DNA from 3 places in the Shewanella sp. POL2 genome. Region 3 is predicted to be linked to each of the others. Evidence: predicted binding sites of a transcription regulator. Region 3 holds the regulator's gene; each other region holds the start of a gene.
What was found. The regulator FliA, encoded in region 3, starts transcription of late flagellar genes. The targets are predictions, from matches to a motif close to CTAAAGNTNNNNNNNNNNNNGCCGATA.
Positions count from the first base shown of each region.

Region 1: a site for FliA is predicted at 2,726-2,752, ahead of SHEWPOL2_RS15115 (VC2046/SO_2500 family protein). Genes of this name have one in related genera too.
Region 2: a site for FliA is predicted at 1,379-1,405, ahead of SHEWPOL2_RS11905 (DUF5610 domain-containing protein). Genes of this name have one in related genera too.

Region 1 covers NZ_AKZL01000058.1:14,597-20,803, forward strand. The annotation lists gene SHEWPOL2_RS15105 (EAL domain-containing protein) at 1-1,561, opposite strand, end outside; gene SHEWPOL2_RS15110 (DUF406 family protein) at 1,751-2,038, opposite strand; gene SHEWPOL2_RS15115 (VC2046/SO_2500 family protein) at 2,203-2,691, opposite strand; tRNA gene SHEWPOL2_RS15120 (tRNA-Tyr) at 2,817-2,901, shown strand; tRNA gene SHEWPOL2_RS15125 (tRNA-Tyr) at 2,941-3,025, shown strand; tRNA gene SHEWPOL2_RS15130 (tRNA-Tyr) at 3,143-3,227, shown strand; gene queE (7-carboxy-7-deazaguanine synthase QueE) at 3,408-4,076, opposite strand; gene queC (7-cyano-7-deazaguanine synthase QueC) at 4,265-4,981, shown strand; gene rrtA (rhombosortase) at 4,978-5,592, shown strand; gene uvrB (excinuclease ABC subunit UvrB) at 5,741-6,207, opposite strand, start outside.
Region 2 covers NZ_AKZL01000038.1:22,034-28,240, forward strand. The annotation lists gene SHEWPOL2_RS11900 (ferredoxin--NADP reductase) at 1-630, opposite strand, end outside; gene SHEWPOL2_RS11905 (DUF5610 domain-containing protein) at 740-1,345, opposite strand; partial or broken gene SHEWPOL2_RS11910 (phosphoglycerate mutase family protein) at 1,529-2,123, shown strand; gene SHEWPOL2_RS11915 (FMN-binding glutamate synthase family protein) at 2,135-3,625, shown strand; gene SHEWPOL2_RS11920 (hypothetical protein) at 3,771-3,977, shown strand; gene SHEWPOL2_RS11925 (hypothetical protein) at 4,001-4,258, opposite strand; gene SHEWPOL2_RS11930 (ABC transporter ATP-binding protein/permease) at 4,369-6,159, opposite strand.
Region 3 covers NZ_AKZL01000001.1:28,641-34,847, reverse strand. The annotation lists gene flhA (flagellar biosynthesis protein FlhA) at 1-1,218, shown strand, start outside; gene flhF (flagellar biosynthesis protein FlhF) at 1,230-2,609, shown strand; gene SHEWPOL2_RS00150 (MinD/ParA family protein) at 2,614-3,495, shown strand; gene SHEWPOL2_RS00145 (RNA polymerase sigma factor FliA) at 3,488-4,201, shown strand; gene cheY (chemotaxis response regulator CheY) at 4,249-4,632, shown strand; gene SHEWPOL2_RS00135 (protein phosphatase CheZ) at 4,646-5,383, shown strand; gene SHEWPOL2_RS00130 (chemotaxis protein CheA) at 5,399-6,207, shown strand, end outside.

The DNA of each region.
Region 1 (6,207 bases), on a different contig from region 3:
TAAACGCGCCGGGATATAGCACGCCTCTTTTGGGATGATGCCAACGAATAAGCGCTTCGGCACCGATATAAGTTTGCTGTTCGAGATCCCTTAAGGGCTGGTAATAAAGCTCAAATTGTCGACCGCGAATAGCACTATGCAAATCGCGTTCAATTTGCGCATCTTCCTTAAACGCACTCAGCAATGTACTGTTAAAGACTTGAATTGCTGTGCCCTTTTTCTTCTTCGCATATTGCACTGCAATATCGGCGCAGGTCAGTGGTGCAAATAAATTTGCCACCGAGGCAATATCAACCACGGCCAGTGCGGGTTTAGGTTCCACTTGTTCACGGCCAATTAATATCGGCATGGCTAAATGCTGGTATAAGCGGGTGCTGATATAGTCCAGATCATAAACTGCGTTATCGTCGGTCAGTAATACCGCAAACTCATCACTACCGACACGAGCGATTTCAGTCGCTTTGTTGATGTCTGAAAAATGCTTTAAGCGCCGGCCAATCTCAATCAACAGGCTGTCGCCATTTTCATGGCCATAAGTATCATTAAAACGCTTAAAGGCGACTAAATCGACTAGCAACAGTAGCCCATGTGTTGTTCGCTCGAGCACTCGATTAAAGTGACTGCGATTGTTAAGTCCAGTCAAGCTACAACGCCACGCCAGACGTTCCAACTCCGCTTTGTAGTTATGCTCATCCGTACTTTCTTCACCCGACACTAAAGCGTAATGATTGCCTCTATCGGTGATAAATTGGCTCACAACATATTTCAGCCAATAACGACTACCATCAGCACGATTAAATTGCACCTCACCTTTTGCCAGTTCACCTCTGAAAATTTTTGCTAAGGTCTGCTCAGCTAACGCATTGTGCTGTTTGAAAAAAGTTAAATCACGTAAATTAGTGCCAACGCTCCTGCTGCGCGAAATACCACTAATATCCTGATGGGCTTGGTTAACGTACTCCACTTTTTCAGTGTGCAAGTTAATCAACATAGTCATTTGACGAGATTGTTCTATGGCGCAGCGAAAAAGGCTGAGACGTTCTTCTTTATCGTAAGCATGTTTGGTAGCAAGAGTGAGGGCTAATTGATCGGCCATTTGGCAAGCCAGATGAATTTCACTATCGTGCCAATGGTGTGTGAGCTGCGCGCGCTCAATGCAGAGCACGCCCTCAAGATGGCCATTGATACGAATACCGACTTCAAGACTAGATAAAATTTGGCGTGGAATAAAATAACTATCGACTAATTCGGTCAACCGCGGGTCAATAAGCGTATTACCAGCATCTATATGCCTGTGATTTTTTAGTTCATTTAAATAACGCGGCACCGTTTGCAGCAGTTTAGGACGGTAGATGTCCTGCAGCGCCATCGCCCCAAACTGGGCGACGAGAGATTGGGTGTTTTGCTCGGCAGAAAAAATCCACACCGACACCAAGGAGACCGCTAAATTCTGACACAGTAGCTCTGTCGCTAACTCTGCCGTCTTAGTGAAATCACCCTGCTGCTTCGCCGTAGAATGGACTAAAGACTCTAATAAGTGTTGATGCTGACGTCGCTTCACTCTGATCCCTACAAAACTTCGTGTTGGGTAAAACGATAATGCTGCGACTAACACACTAAAGATAGGAGTGTTAATGGAGCCGATTTATCATTGTTTTTGTTGACGCAGATTACACTATCTACATTTAAAACAGCAACATCGGCCACACTTTATTACAAATTAACCTCGACTTGTATCACAGGGGTTGCGCTATAGACCATTCTCTAACTGGAAAATCATTTTTTCGACACTGACATCAAATACCAGTTTGAGCGTCACACCCGTTTCACCTCGAGTAACGCTCGCTTGCGTGTGTCGAAAACGTGTCTGGGCACGCTCAACCATCTTTGCCGCCTCATTTTCCGCCTCGCCACCCGTAAACTGCAACTCAAGCACAGTATCTTGTTCATCAATCACAGCACCGATGTCGACAAAGCTGCCGCAATCGGTACATGTGTCGTTTACTGTGGGGGGTTGTCCTGCAATGATACCTTTCATAGGGTTATCCTCTCTAATGGTCTCATGTTAAAAACTCAACATAATCGACTCAACATTAATATCACTAACGACTAATTATAGGGAATGATGATGAGAGAGACTCTGGTATTGCTCACGCTTATTACCCGAAATAATACCTTTGATAATAAATAGCCTCAGTAGCATTAAGCACTGGCTAAGCGTGGGATCAAATTACGTTGGATCGCTAGTTGATCGGCAAAGTGCATGATTTCAACTTGAGGAGATGGCAATTGTCCCCGCTGACGCAAGCGAGTTGTAAACTCACAGTTACTTAAGGCTTCGGCGATGGCGATGGGTTCACCACCTCGGATCACTAACGCTTCCGGTCGCAAGGCCTGTTGCAATTGAAATGCTCTTGCCCCTTGCTGCATAAACACGGCGCTATTGTCGATAATATGATTGTCTGAGGATAAATCCGCCACTAACGTTTGTTTTGGTGGTAATTCAAACTGACGTTGTAGTTTTTCGGCAGTATCGAGTTCTTTTTGCCATTGAAACTGCGCCATGTCCCTCGCGTCAGCAGACAATAGCGACAGCAACAGGGCAAACTCACCTCGCCTGTTGTGTTCGATTGCCGCATTTAAGCGGGAGCCAATTTGGGCTTCATTGATTAAAGGAACATCGATTTGCATAAAAAAACATCGCTAAAACAACTTGTTGTCAGTTAATCGACCAGTTGAACAAGAACTTTAGGAAAATTTTCATATTTAGACTTTACATGCCTAAGGTTTCTGACTACTATGGCGGCCGCAATTGAGGAGGGGTTCCCGAGTGGCCAAAGGGATCAGACTGTAAATCTGACGGCTCCGCCTTCGAAGGTTCGAATCCTTCTCCCTCCACCATTTGCACTAACAATTAGCGATGCTATAAAAGATACTCGTGGAGGGGTTCCCGAGTGGCCAAAGGGATCAGACTGTAAATCTGACGGCTCCGCCTTCGAAGGTTCGAATCCTTCTCCCTCCACCACTTTTATCTTCTGTGGTTCGTCAATCGTTAGTCTGCTGTAAACTTGCTTTACCCTTAAATCTGGCCAAGATTTAAGATGATTTTTAAGCGCAACTTAAAAGTCGGAAGAAAATATGTGGAGGGGTTCCCGAGTGGCCAAAGGGATCAGACTGTAAATCTGACGGCTCCGCCTTCGAAGGTTCGAATCCTTCTCCCTCCACCACTTCTTTCTCATCTCACGCTATATACCGCTTTATTCCCTAAGTTTTCTTTCTAAGACTCCACCTTATCCAAAATTATTTTTATTGCTTACTTAAAACTATTGTCTTTAATTCATAGATTTAGCTGATAAAAAACGCCCCATTCGGAGCGTTAAAGAAGAGTGCACAGCACTAAGTGGCGATTAATCGATATTCAAGTACTTATGGGTCTGAATCGATAAACGCCAGTTGCGAGCAATACACACCTTCATGGCTAATTCCGTCGCCCTTGGTTTCTGGCTGATCGGTTGCAGACAAATAGTTTTCCCTGACACATCAATCCCTTTGAGTAACTCATCGAGTTCGTCGATATGATGCTCGGTCGCTATCGGATGCTTTATCTCGTTGGCGCGGGTTAAGGCCTGCGCTAACACCTTATAACCCCCTTTCATATTGATCTTGGGCGAAACAGTCACCCAGGTATCAGCATCGCACTTCACCTCAAAGGTGCCACTGGTCTCGATTTGAGTGGCAAAGCCGGCAGCATGGAGCGTGTGGGTTAATTCATGCAGATCGTACATGCAAGGCTCACCACCAGTGATCACCACATGGCGCGCCGTATATCCCTTAGCGTTGAACGCCTCGATAAGACTCTGCGCCGTATGGTTAGCCCAGCGCCCCACGGAACCATCGACGGTAATCACTTGTTCGGGTGACACCTTGTTTTCCTCAAGCAGATCCCAAGTCTGTTTGGTATCACACCAAGCACAGCCTACAGGGCAGCCCTGTAAACGCACAAAAATGGCGGGTACTCCGGTAAAGACACCTTCACCTTGAATAGTTTCAAAGACTTCGTTGACTGGGTAATTCATGCTAGCGTTCCGTTTTTCTGGGGCGGCAGTTATAGAGGATTTTAGCTGCAGCTGCAAGTTTTTACCGCTGCTAACAGAGTGATGCCAAGAGCCGAATGCCCGTCACCACACGCCAGCAAAAAGTTTTCAAGCCCTAGCACCTGGGTTACACTTACGCCCTATTTTTGTGTCACTCTAAAGTGGATCTTATGTCAGCATCAGTTTCAAAGGTCGTGGTCATATTCAGTGGCGGACAAGACTCAACGACATGTCTTATTCAAGCCTTAACACAGTATGATGAAGTCCATGGGATCACCTTCGATTATGGACAGCGCCACCGTGAAGAAATTGACGTGGCGAAATCCCTCGCCCAACGCTTAAACATCACCAGCCATAAAGTGATGGATGTGAGCTTACTCAATGAGTTAGCGATTTCTGCCCTAACCCGGGATGCGATCCCTGTATCCCACGAATTAATGGAAAATGGCTTACCCAATACCTTTGTGCCAGGCCGTAATATCCTGTTTTTGACTTTGGCGGGGATCTACGCCTATCAATTAGGGGCTGAGGCGATTATTACCGGTGTCTGCGAAACCGATTTTTCGGGTTATCCCGACTGTCGCCACGACTTTGTCCGTGCAATGGAATCAGCACTGGTGCAAGGCATGGATAAAAAGCTTGAGATCATCACGCCATTAATGTGGCTCAACAAGGCCCAAACTTGGGCGCTGGCCGATAAATACCAGCAGCTCGATTTAGTTCGCCACCATACCCTGACCTGTTACAACGGCATTGTCGGTGATGGTTGTGGTGACTGCCCTGCTTGCCACCTTCGTAAACGAGGCTTAGAGGATTACCTGCAAAATAAAGCAGAGGTGATGACCTCGCTCGACAAGGCAACTGAAACGGGTAAACCGCAGGCGTGAGACTGGTGACGTTAACAAAACTCGGCCCCTATTGGCTGGCGCTTGTCGTCAGTCTGCTCTGCGCGCTCTTGTATGTTGCGGGACTTTTTACCCCAAGCGTAGATAATCTGCTCGCCTATCGACGCAGCGATATCAGTGACGGCCAGTGGTGGCGCCTTATTACCGGTAATCTGCTGCATACCAATCATTGGCACCTGTTGATGAACCTCGCTGGATTATGGGTAGTACTGTTTTTGCACCACTTTCACTACCAGCTTAAGGGATTAACCGCGCTGTTTATCCTGCTTTGTCTGTTTGAAGGCATTGGTCTGTATTTAGGTTACCCACAATTATTTGGCTATGTAGGCTTGAGCGGCATGTTACATGGCCTATTTACCTTTGGTGCAGTGCAGGATATTCGCCGCAAAATGTACTCTGGTTATTTGCTGCTGCTCGGGGTGATAGTCAAAGTCTGCCATGAACAGTTCTATGGTGCCAGTGATGATGTAACCGCAATGATCGGCGCGCGGGTGGCCACCGAGGCGCATTTAGTTGGTTTGATCTGTGGCTTAGTCTGCGCGCTCTTATTCTTTATGCTCCCACGCACGATGCTAACCAAAGAAAAAGCATAAAGTCTCGATTCTTCTTTGATGATCTAATCCAATAAAAAGCCGCTAACACAATGTGTTTAGCGGCTTTTTATTCAGTAAAACACCCTAGTGGCAGAACGTTAGCATCACAGCGTCGAGTCTTAACGCCTTGCTTAGGCGAGAAACTCATTTATGCGCTGATCAGTAATTCCCTTAAGCGTTTCACCTCATCACGCAAGGCCGCCGCCTGTTCAAACTCCAAGTTACGCGCATGTTCATGCATTTGCTTCTCGAGCTTATCGATATCATGGCTCAGCTGGGCAGCATCTGCATGATAACGTTTGGCTTTAGGTTCAGCCACTTTACCCAGTGACGATGGGCTATAGCCCTTTTCAGTGTCTCTGCCATCGTCCACATCCATCACATCGGTAATACGCTTGACCACGCCTTTTGGCACAATGCCATGCTCAAGGTTGTAGGCTCGCTGTTTCTCACGGCGGCGCTCGGTTTCGCCCATCGCCTTTGCCATCGAGTTGGTGATGCGATCGGCATAGAGGATCACCTTACCATTAACGTTACGCGCGGCGCGACCAATGGTCTGGATCAGCGAACGCTCCGAACGTAAAAAACCTTCCTTATCTGCATCCAAAATACAGA
Region 2 (6,207 bases), on a different contig from region 3:
CTGGGAATCCGCAGCACTTAAGGTTAATCCGACTTTCCGCTCGATTTCACCCGAGACTAAGCCATCGGGGATACGACATTGCAATGCGTCATCAAGCTTTTCACGGGTCACAGTTAAACACAGGATAAACTGATCTGGATATTGCATCGAATAAGCCTTTAGTTTATCGAGGTAGGCTAAATCTTTAGCTTCGCGCACACCATAGACAAGCACAATTTTCTCAAAACGCTGCCAAGGTTCGGCGGTATCCAGCATGGATAAGAATGGCCCGATGGCCGTACCTGTGGCTAAAAACCATAAATGCCGACCTTGTAATTCTCCCTTTGGGATCTCATCTAAGGTCATAAAACCCGTTGCCGTTGGAGTGATTTCTATTTCATCACCGATGGTAAGATTCTGTAATTGTGGGGATAACTGGCCATCCTCTACAGCAACAGCCAAAATCTCGGCATAGGGTTTATCGGGAGAATTAACAAGGGAATAAGCTCTAGCGATACGCTTATCATCTTGCAGTTGACTGAGTTTAATAAATTGACCGGGAATAAAGGGAGCTAACTCGACCGCTATCCGCAGTGAAAATAACTTGTCGTTCCAATCAATACGTTCAATAACGCGTCCCCTAGTCCACATAACTCGCCCTCAAGCAAAACGTTAAATAGGCTCCTAGCATAGACGGTTATTCACACAACAAAAACCCCTTATTGTAAGGGGCTTAAGAGTTAAGATATGCAGGATTAAATTAAGTGTTAGTCGCTTGAGTCTCATTTGATTTTTTATTAAAACTGTCCCTAAAGGCCTGTAATCCTTCTTGAACGAGCCCATAGGTTTTATCCACACCATCGGCAATATCGCCCTGCAACACTTTAAGACCAGATAAAATATCCCTCGCCTCTTTAAAGCCATTATCGATAGCGCCACCAATGATGGTCATAAAGCTGTCGAGCTGTTCGTCAAAACTCATATTCGAATTTTGCTGCTGATGAACACTAAAAAATTGCGTCGCGAAACTCACAATACGATCGGCAGTGGCCTCGGGGGACGTATCGACACCGTTATCATAGGCGGTTTGAATCGCGTTCTCGCCCATAGAAGGAGCTAACTCTTTGTTTATCGCTTCGATTGCTGCGCGATAAAGCAAGGTCATAGATTGATCACCCGACTTTAGGCTTACATCTTCCTGCGCCGATAGAATTGCTTGATTCATTAACTGCTTACTAGTTTGCTGCGCCGTCTGTTTAGAGGTGGCATCCACATTTTTCGTCTTATCACTATTTGCCGCGTTTTCAGCATATTTACTGTGGGTCGAAGAAGTGCTCTGTACCTGTGCAGGGTTATTGATTTCCATGATGCTAGTCCACTCAACTTGGGGAGACTTAATTATCGACCAAAATTTGAGCAACTTTAGCAATTTTATAAATTGCAGTACCATTCATACTTAATGCGATGATACAAATAGAGAATAGGTTTGTTTATTCAATACCATCCTAACCCCACTCTTGCACACGCCCATAAAATAAGGATATAAGGCATGGCAATCGCCCAGTATGTACATGGTTTTTTGCGGCATAATCGAAGAATCGGTTTCAATTCAGGAACGCTAATACAATCATTACTGATAAGTCTGCTATTCTTCGCCAGCATTGGACTTAGTCCGATCAATCAAGCTATTGCCGATAATCGATTAATCATTATCGTAAGACATGCAGAAAAAGCTGATGAGCCCGCAGGCGATCCTCCCCTTTCAGCCAGTGGCAATATACGTGCTCAGGCGCTTATCAGCGCCTTAAAACGTACCCCCATTTCACAGCTGATTGCGACTCAATATCAAAGAACTCAGCAAACCTTATTACCGATTTCAACGGAACGGCATTTACCGATTACTGTGCTCGAGGCAAAAAAACCTACTCGAAACCCATATCCAACATATTGTTGAACAAGTACATGCGGTTAAAGGTAACAGCTTAATTGCAGGGCACTCCAACACCGTGCCACTTATCATCAAGGCTCTCGGTGGACCAGACATTCCCAACATCAGTGAAGATGATTACAGCCAGTTGTTTTTACTTTCTATTAATGATGGACAAGCTGCCAGCTTGATCTCCACCCGCTACGGCAATGAATAGAGGATAACAAGATGCACGAATTGAATTGGTTTATGTGGGGACTAGATCTCTTATCTGGGCTGTTTTTAATCATTATCGGTTTTGGCGCTCTAGCCATTGTCTACATGTACTTTGCTGACAAATTGCAAACCAAACAGGCAGTACGCCATAACTATCCTGTGATTGGTCGTTTTAGATATTTATTTGAGAAACAAGGTGAATTTTTCAGACAATACTTTTTTGCCCAGGACAGGGAAGAACTCCCCTTTAACCGCGCAGAACGAAGCTGGGTATATAGAGCGGCTAAAAATGTCGATAGAACGATAGCATTTGGCTCGACCCGGCCCTTGGACACGACAGGTACGATTATGTTTATGAATACCGCCTTTCCGACCCAAGATGAGGACATTACACCCATTCATCCGCTAACTATTGGCGCCGATTGCCGCGAACCTTACACCACAAATACCATTTGCCACATCTCTGCCATGAGCTTTGGCGCTCTGTCCCGCCCCGCTATCACCGCCTTATCCCATGGTGCGGCGCAGGCAGGTTGTTGGTTAAATACAGGTGAAGGCGGTTTAAGCCCTTATCATTTAAAGGGCGGCTGTGATTTAGTCTTTCAAATCGGCACCGCCAAATATGGCGTTCGTAACGAGCACGGCCATTTAGACGATAACAAACTCAAAACAATTGCAGCGCACCCTCAAGTCAAAATGTTTGAAATCAAAATGAGTCAAGGTGCAAAACCCGGTAAAGGTGGCATCCTACCTGGCGTAAAAGTGACAGAGGAAATCGCCCATATTCGCGGTATTCCACAGGGACAAGATTCCATCAGTCCCAACGGTCATATCGAGTTTAAAAATGTTGGCGATATTCTGGATATGATTGCCAGAGTGCGCGAAGTAACGGGTAAACCCACAGGAATAAAAGCCGTACTCGGCGACATAACATGGCTTGAAGATTTTTGCGATGAAATTGAACGTCGTGGAGAAGCATCTGCTCCAGACTTTTTCACCTTAGATAGCGCCGATGGTGGAACAGGTGCCGCGCCGCAACCTTTAATGGATTGTGTTGGCCTACCGCTAAAAGAAAGTCTACCTATTTTGGTCAATATATTGATTCAACGTGGACTGCGTAAACGTATCAAAGTGATCGCCTCTGGTAAACTCATCGTCCCTTCACGGGTTGCTTGGGCACTCGCCTTAGGCGCCGACTTTATCGCCTCAGCCCGTGGGAATATGTTCGCCTTAGGCTGTATTCAAGCATTGCAATGCAACAAGGACACTTGTCCCACTGGAATTACCACACACAATAAAAAACTTCAGCAAGGACTTGATCCAAAAGATAAATCTAACCGAGTTGCCAATTATAACCATAATCTACACCACGACTTGGCGCTAATAGCCCATGCATGTGGGGTAACAGAACCAAGGCAGCTCAAACCTTCCCATGTGCGGATTGTACTTGAAAGTGGCTTGTCGGTTTCACTGGATAAATATTATTCCCATATCAATCAATAATTAATAAATTTCCAGCGCATAACATACGACTTTCATCTAAAGTTAATTCAGCAATAACTAATTTGAATGTGTATCACAAAAGGAGTAAAATCCGTGATACACGCATTGAATTAAACCATTTCATATTTATTGTTAAGGAAACACTGTGAAATCTAGCTTTGTAAGCCAAATGTCTGACAGCAAAACTGCCAGCACAAGCTGTAAGAGCTGTAATCGCTTAACAGAGATCGAAGGCGAGCTGTTGTGTTTTCGTGAAGGTCAAGTCATTCGTCTGAAACGAATTGACGACTCGACCAATAAATTCAATCTGCTGTGTGAAGGTTGGAAGGCTGGAAAACCCAAGGGGATATAATTTTATATATCCTATTATTCTGCTTAACAAACACCATGAATATCAGCGTTATATTCATTCGTTCCACGAATAATCCCAGCCAGTCCCATATCTAGATTCAGTTTGGCCAGCGTTAACCGTCTTGTTGTCACTTTCAGACCTGCATTGAGCTCAGCATGAATTCGTTGTAGCGAATCATAATCTACACCGCGCTTTTGAAGCGTTGCCATAATCGCAAACCAGTCTGTGCTGACTTTCTCTTCTCTGCCTTCAATATTGACTCTTAATGCCATATTTTCCATGCCAAGCACCTCTTATGATTATTTGCTTGGATTCGAGTATAGAGAGCCTTAGCTGAATAAAAACTGAATTGTCGCAACGCTATTAGACTTACAGCAAACGCTTTTGATAATTACACCAAGAGCTGTTGTTGTTCATTTTGTATCCGCCACAACTTAGCGTAAAGGCCGTCCTGGGCTAATAATGCTGTATGATGTCCCTGCTCAACAATTTCGCCTTTGCTTAAAACAACAATCTGATCAGCATCAACAATAGTCGATAATCGATGTGCAACCACTAAGCTGGTGTGTCCTTTGGCCACCTCGCGAAGGGCCGTTAAAATAGCCTGCTCGGAGCGACTATCGAGGGATGAAGTCGCCTCATCAAATACTAACACTGGCGATCCTTTTAAGATCGCGCGAGCAATCGCAACTCGTTGTTTCTCGCCACCTGAAAGTTTTAATCCCCGCTCACCCACTTTGGTATCCCAACCCTGTGAAAGTGAAGCAATAAAATCTTCTAAATGAGCGAGTTTAATAGCATCGCGCACTTCGTCATCACTCGCATCAGGGCGACCATAACGAATGTTCTCAACTAAAGAATCATTAAATAACACTGTATCTTGTGGCACTATCGCAATCGCTCTGCGAAGCGCATCTTGTGTTAACTGGCGAATGTCGTGTCCATCAATCAAAATACGTCCTTGCTCTACATCGTAAAAGCGGAACAATAGTTTGATTAATGTGGATTTTCCCGCACCGCTATCCCCAACCACAGCGACCTTTTTACCCGCTGCAACTTTAAAACTAACATTACGCAGTATGGGTCTGTCATCATAGTTAAAACTGACCTGCTCAAAACTGAGCTCGCCACGGGAAGGGTGAAAATCTAATGCATCAGGTTTATCTATAATACTAGGGTGTTTATCCAGCAAACTGAACATCCGCTCGATATTGGCTAAAGCGCCACGGATTTCACGGTAGACAAATCCCAAGAAGTTTAGCGGCATAAAGAGCTGCATCATAAAAGCATTGATCAGCACAAAGTCACCTATGGTCATTTCATTGTTGGTCACTTTATAAGCCGCTAACGCCATCATCGCCGTCATCGCTAAGGCAATAATCAGCGCCTGCCCGCCGTTGAGGGCAAAAAGCGATAAACGATTCTTACGCTTAGCGACTTCCCATTGTTCTAGGGCCTGATCGTATCTATCCGATTCATATTTCTCGTTATTAAAATACTTCACGGTTTCATAATTCAGCAGACTGTCGATAGCGCGGGTATTCGAGAGGGAGTCGGCCTTGGCGGCATCGCGCACATATTCGGTACGCCACTCGGTAGCAATGACCGAAAACCAAATGTAGGCCATCACGGAGGTAAAAGTGATAGCTGCAAAGGCAAGTCCATAATTAAAAAAGAAAATGCCAATGACCATGGCAATTTCTAACAGCGTCGGCACTATGTTAAACACCATAAAACGCATCAAAAAGCTCACACCACTGGTGCCACGTTCAATGTCTCGCGATAAACCGCCCGTGCGTCGCTGTAGGTGAAAATCCAAATCGAGTCGATGTAGGTGATCAAACACCGCAAGGCCTAAACGCCGAATAGCCCGCTCTGTTACTCGACCAAATAAGGTATCGCGGATTTCCCCCGTAATGGCAGTTAACAGTCGTACTGCGCCATAGGCCAATACTAAGCCGATAGGCACACTCAAGGCCTGCGCTGTTTTATTAACATCTAAAGTATCGACTATATCTTTGAGAATAAACGGCAAACCGACACTAGCAAGCTTAGCAACAATAAGGCAAGACATCGCCAATGCCACACGCCCCTTATATTCAAGCAAATAGGGCCAGAGCAATTTAATCACATGCCAATTGAGCTTATCGATGGGACCTTCAAAGTACAGTGTTGGACGCATATATCTAAACCTTTGCCTAAGTCGGTCAATTGTAACAGCATGGCGAAT
Region 3 (6,207 bases):
GCTGGCGTATTGTTCGTTATGGGGATTGTGCCTGGAATGCCGCACATGGCGTTTTTAAGTTTCGCCGTTTTAACGGGATGTGCGGCTTATTTTATATTTAAACGTAATGAGGCTAAACGTGCCAAAGCCCTCGAACAAGTCAAAACGGGCCCAACGGAAAGAGCCGAAAGAGAGCCTAAGGAACTTAGCTGGGACGATGTGCATCATGTTGACACTATCGGTCTTGAAGTGGGTTACCGTTTAATCCCCTTAGTCGATAAAGGTCAAGGTGGAGAATTACTCAGCCGGATCAAAGGTGTACGTAAAAAGCTTTCGCAAGAATTGGGATTCTTGGTTCCTGCGGTTCACATACGTGACAATTTAGACCTTTCGCCTAATGCCTATCGTATTTCTCTTATGGGCGTTGTTGTAGGGGAGGCGGATATTCGCCATGACTGCGAGCTCGCCATTAATCCGGGACAAGTGTACGGTAAGTTAGATGGCATTGAGACCCGTGATCCTGCCTTTGGTCTCGAAGCCGTGTGGATTGCCCCTGAGCTGCGTGAACATGCCCAAACCTTAGGGTATACGGTAGTGGATGCCGCGACGGTAGTGGCAACTCATATCAGCCAAATATTGACGAATAATGCAGCAAAACTTTTAGGTTACGAAGAAGTGCAACAACTGATGGATATGCTTGCTAAACACTCGCCTAAGTTGGTGGATGGCTTTATTCCTGATGTGATGCCGCTCGGAAATGTCGTAAAAGTGATGCAAAACCTATTAAATGAAGGAGTTTCTGTCAGAGACTTGCGTACCATAGTGCAAACTTTGTTAGAATACGGCACTAAGAGTAACGATACTGAAGTGTTAACTGCGGCGGTGCGTATTGCATTGAAGCGCATGATCGTTCAAGAGATCTCTGGCCCTGAACTCGAAATCCCCGTCATAACTTTGGCGCCAGAGTTGGAACAGATGTTGCATCAATCAATGCAAGCAACGGGTGGAGATGGTCCCAATATCGAGCCAGGTCTTGCGGAGCGTATGCAACAATCCTTAGCGGATGCCGCTCAAAAGCAAGAAATGGTCGGACAGCCTGCCATTTTGCTAACGTCTGGTATGTTACGTGCGACCCTGTCTCGCTTTGTTAAATATACTATTCCTAATCTCAGAGTGATTTCTTACCAAGAAATCCCCGATGAAAAGCAAATACGCATCGTATCTGCCGTCGGCCAGTAGAGGACGCATAAGTGAAGATTAAACGTTTTTTTGCCAAAGACATGCGTGCTGCACTGGCCCAAGTGAAGGACACGCTCGGCTCCGATGCGGTGATTATGTCCAATAAAAAGGTGAACGGCGGTATTGAGATTGTCGCTGCCGTTGACTACGACGAGCCAAAAGCGAAAGCGCCTGCTGCGACTCCGACCTTTATGGATGTGAGTGATGACTTAGTTTCGCTCGGTGCCAAAGCGCCTATCCGCGCTGAAACTAAGCTAAAACCCTCGGCGCCAGCGGACTCACTCCAAGCCTTGCTTGAGAAGCAACAAAATCGTTTAAACCAACAACTCACGCATCAACAACAAGATGCAGAGCTTCCTGCATGGGCTAAAGGATTACAAGCTACCGCAGCTGCGCCTAAAGCTGAGCGCCGTGATATGGGCAATCCCTTCGATAAAAAGTCACAAAGTTCGCAAAAGCAAAATGCCGATCTTGAAGCCATGCGCGACGAGTTATCATCCTTACGTAATTTGTTGACCCATCAGGTTTCAGCATTGATGACTGAGCATAAAAAGCGTATCGACCCTGTCGGTGCCATGCTGGAGTCAAAGTTGTTGGAGGCCGAGTTTTCACCAGCGGTGGCAAACAAATTAGCTGCGCTGAGCCAACACTATACTCCTGCAGAATTAGTTCGTGCACTGCCGCAAAGTCTTGCGAATATGCTTGATAATCAAGGTGATGATATTGTTAAGCAAGGCGGTGTTGTGGCATTAGTTGGTCCCACTGGAGTGGGGAAAACCACTTCCTTGGCTAAACTGGCCGCACGCTTTGCTGCTCACCATGGTGCTGACCAAGTGGCATTGATTACCACAGATCATTATCGTATTGGCGCCTATGAGCAATTGGCCACCTATGGCAAAATCATGGGCTGCCCAGTCAAACAAGCCCATGACCTTGCTGAACTAGAGCAAATTCTGTATCAGTTTAGAAATCGCAAGCTAGTATTGATAGATACCGCGGGTATGGGCCAACGAGATATGCGGCTTTACCAGCAACTTGATAATTTAACTGCAAATAGCAGAATACCTATCCGCAGTTATCTGGTACTGTCTGCCACAGGACAGCGCCGCGTGCTGCAAGATGCTGTAAATCACTTTAAACGCATTCCCTTATCTGGTGTTGTACTCACCAAACTTGATGAATCTGTGTCTTTAGCGGGCGCATTAAGTGTGTTGATCCAAAGTGGATTGCCATTAAGTTATGTTACGGATGGGCAGCGAGTGCCCGAAGATATGAAAGTTGCTGATACTTTGATGCTCGCTGAGCAAGCATTAGCGGCCTTAGAAAACACAGAACAACAATCGTTACCAGACACAGCGTGGTCAGATAATATGACCTGTGCATTTGAGTAGAGTTATGACCCTGGATCAAGCAAGTGGTTTACGTATGATGAATCAACCCTATAACGAAAAAGTGAAAGTAATCGCGGTTACGGGTGGTAAAGGTGGTGTGGGTAAAACCAGCGTATCCATCAATACTGCCGTAGCATTAGCCGAGAAGGGCAAGCGTGTCTTAGTGCTTGATGCTGACCTTGGCTTAGCAAACGTCGATGTCATGTTAGGGATCCGTGCTGAACGTAACCTTTCCCATGTATTGTCTGGCGATGCTGAGTTAGATGACATTATTGTCCGGGGGCCTAAAGGTATTGGGATTGTGCCAGCCACATCGGGTACTCAGGGCATGGTTGAGCTAAGTCCTGCGCAACATGCGGGCTTTATTCGTGCTTTCAGTGAGATGCGCACCCAGTTTGATATCCTCATCGTGGATACTGCCGCGGGGATTTCTGACATGGTACTCAGTTTCTCCCGTGCGTCACAGGATGTGTTGGTTGTTGTTTGTGACGAACCAACGTCTATTACTGACGCCTATGCGTTAATCAAAATCCTCAGCCGTGAACACGGCGTCTTCCGCTTTAAAATTGTTGCAAATATGGTGCGTAGTTTACGCGAAGGTATGGAATTGTTTGCTAAACTCAGTAAAGTGACCGACAGATTCTTGGACGTGGCACTTGAATTAGTTGCGACCATTCCATTTGATGAAAATTTGCGTAAATCGGTTCGCAAGCAAAAGTTAGTGGTTGAAGCTTATCCTAAGTCTCCCGCTGCGATTGCTTACCAAGGTCTAGCGAATAAAATTATGAGCTGGCCAGTACCACAGCAACCTGGTGGGCATTTGGAGTTTTTCGTTGAGCGCTTAGTTCAACGACCAGATTTTCAAGAGGAAAAAACGAGTGAATAAAGCCGCAGCGTATACTTGTTTAGACAATAAAACGTCAATCGTTGAACAGTATGCACCGTTGGTTAAAAGAATTGCACATCACTTGCTCGCCAGATTACCTGCCTCTGTGCAGTTAGATGACCTGCTACAGGCGGGGATGATGGGATTATTAGAAGCATCATCTAAGTTTGATGGCGGTAAAGGTGCAAAGTTTGAAACCTTCGCCGGCATAAGGATCCGTGGCGCCATGTTGGATGAAATCCGCCGTGGCGATTGGGTTCCTCGTTCTGTCCACCGAAATAATCGTCGAGTTGCCCAAGCCATTGATGAATTAGAGCAAGTGCTAGGTCGTGATGCGCGCGACACAGAAATTGCAGAAAAACTTGATATGACGCTCGATGAGTACCATCATATTCTTAATGATGTTTCTGTTGGTAAAATCATAGGGATAGAAGACTTAGGCGTATCACAGGATATACTCACTACAAGTGATGATGTTAGCGATGGTACGTTTGAGGTCTTGGCAGAAACCCAGTTTCATTCTGCACTTGTTGAGGCGATAAAATTATTGCCCGAAAGGGACGCGCTAGTGCTATCGTTATACTACGATGAAGCATTGAATTTAAAAGAGATTGGCGCCATTCTTGAGGTAAGCGAATCGCGTGTTAGCCAGATATTAAGTCAGGCAATGTTGCGACTCAAAGGCAAACTCAAGCATTGGACATAAGTATAATTATTAATTGAGCACTGAATGTCAGCTCACCGGAGGAAACCTTGGACAAGAATATGAAGATTCTCATCGTTGATGACTTTTCGACAATGAGACGTATCATCAAGAACTTGTTGCGAGACTTGGGCTTTAACAACACCCAGGAAGCGGACGATGGCTCAACCGCCTTGCCAATGTTGCAAAAAGGCGATTTTGATTTTGTCGTTACAGACTGGAATATGCCAGGCATGCAGGGTATCGATTTACTTAAAGCCATTAGGGCCGATGACTCCTTGAAGCATCTACCGGTATTAATGGTCACTGCCGAGGCAAAACGTGAACAAATTATTGCTGCTGCACAAGCGGGTGTGAATGGGTATGTGGTAAAGCCTTTTACCGCAGCAACATTGAAAGAGAAGCTAGATAAAATATTTGAACGACTCGCTTAAGCAGGGATGAGCTATGAAGTCACATACATCAGGGCTCATCACGCTCGAGCATGCTCAGCGTTTAGTCGAACTGTTAAGCGCGAATGAACAAAATCAAGCTGATGATTTATTAAGAGAACTGGCAGCTCCTCTTCAGAGGGAACTTTTTGATGAGGTAGGCAAACTCACTCGCCAATTGCATAGCGCTCTTATGGATTTCCAAATCGATAATCGGTTAGTTGAGTTAGCCAATACAGAAATACCCGATGCTAAGGAACGGCTAAGTTATGTCATTGACATGACTGAACAAGCTGCAAATAAGACTATGGATGCTGTTGAGGAGTGCTTGCCGTTAGCGAATGCATTAACCGCGAACATCCAACAAGTGATGCCATCGTGGGACAAATTAATGCGTCGTGAAATTGCCCTCAGTGATTTTAAGGTGCTTTGCCATAACGTTCAGCATTTGATGTCGCGAAGTGAATTGGACTCAAACCGATTACGCGAATTGCTCAACCAAATATTGATGGCGCAGGATTTTCAAGACCTGACTGGACAAATGATCCGCAGGGTAATCGATCTAGTGATGGAAGTTGAAAGTAATCTGGTGTCTATGCTGACGGTGTTTGGTGAGCAGCCAATGATTGAGAGTCAGATTACTCAGAAAAATAATATTGAAGCTGAAGGGCCGATAATGAATGCCGAGCTTCGTCAAGATGTAGTAACAGGTCAAGACGAAGTGGATGATCTGCTATCGAGTCTGGGTTTCTAACTGGGAGTCAATTTGATGGCCTTTGATGTAGATGAAGAGATACTCCAGGACTTTTTAATCGAGGCGGGGGAAATATTAGAGTTGCTTCAAGAGCAGCTTGTTGCCCTTGAGAATAATCCTGATGATACTGACTTGCTAAATGCCATTTTTAGGGGGTTTCACACCGTAAAGGGCGGCGCAGGTTTCCTAAGTTTGACTCCCATGGTTGATGTCTGCCATGAGGCAGAAAACACATTCGATTTATTGCGTACTGGCAAGCGCAGTGTCACAGCAGAATTAATGGATATTATTCTTCAAGCTGTTGATGCGATTAACACCATGTTTGCTCAAACCCAGCAGGGAGAGCAACAAGATCCTGCTGATGCTGCATTACTTGCAAAGTTAAAGTTACTTAGTTCTGGTGAGCCTCTGCCGTCAGAATTAGGACAAACTGCGTCAGAGCCTCAATCTATTGCTGAGCCCGAACCCGAGTCCGTTATTGAAACTGTTGTTGACGTTGTCGCAGTTGAAGAGATGCCTGTTGAGGCTGTGAGTTCTTCAAACTCAAGTATTGATGAGATTAATGAAGCGGAGTTTGAGGCTTTGCTTGATGCACTGCACGGTAGTGGAAAAGGTCCCGGTGTGACTAACACTACTCATGCTGATGTTGTGGCAGCACCCACTGCGTCAACTCCCTCTGTATCAAATACAGCCAAGCCTAAAGTACAACAAGCTACCAGCTCGGGTGATGATATCACTGACGATGAGTTTGAAGCCCTGCTTGATGAGCTTCATGGTTCAGGAAAATTTAATGGCAAAGTAGATACACCTATATCACCTCAGCC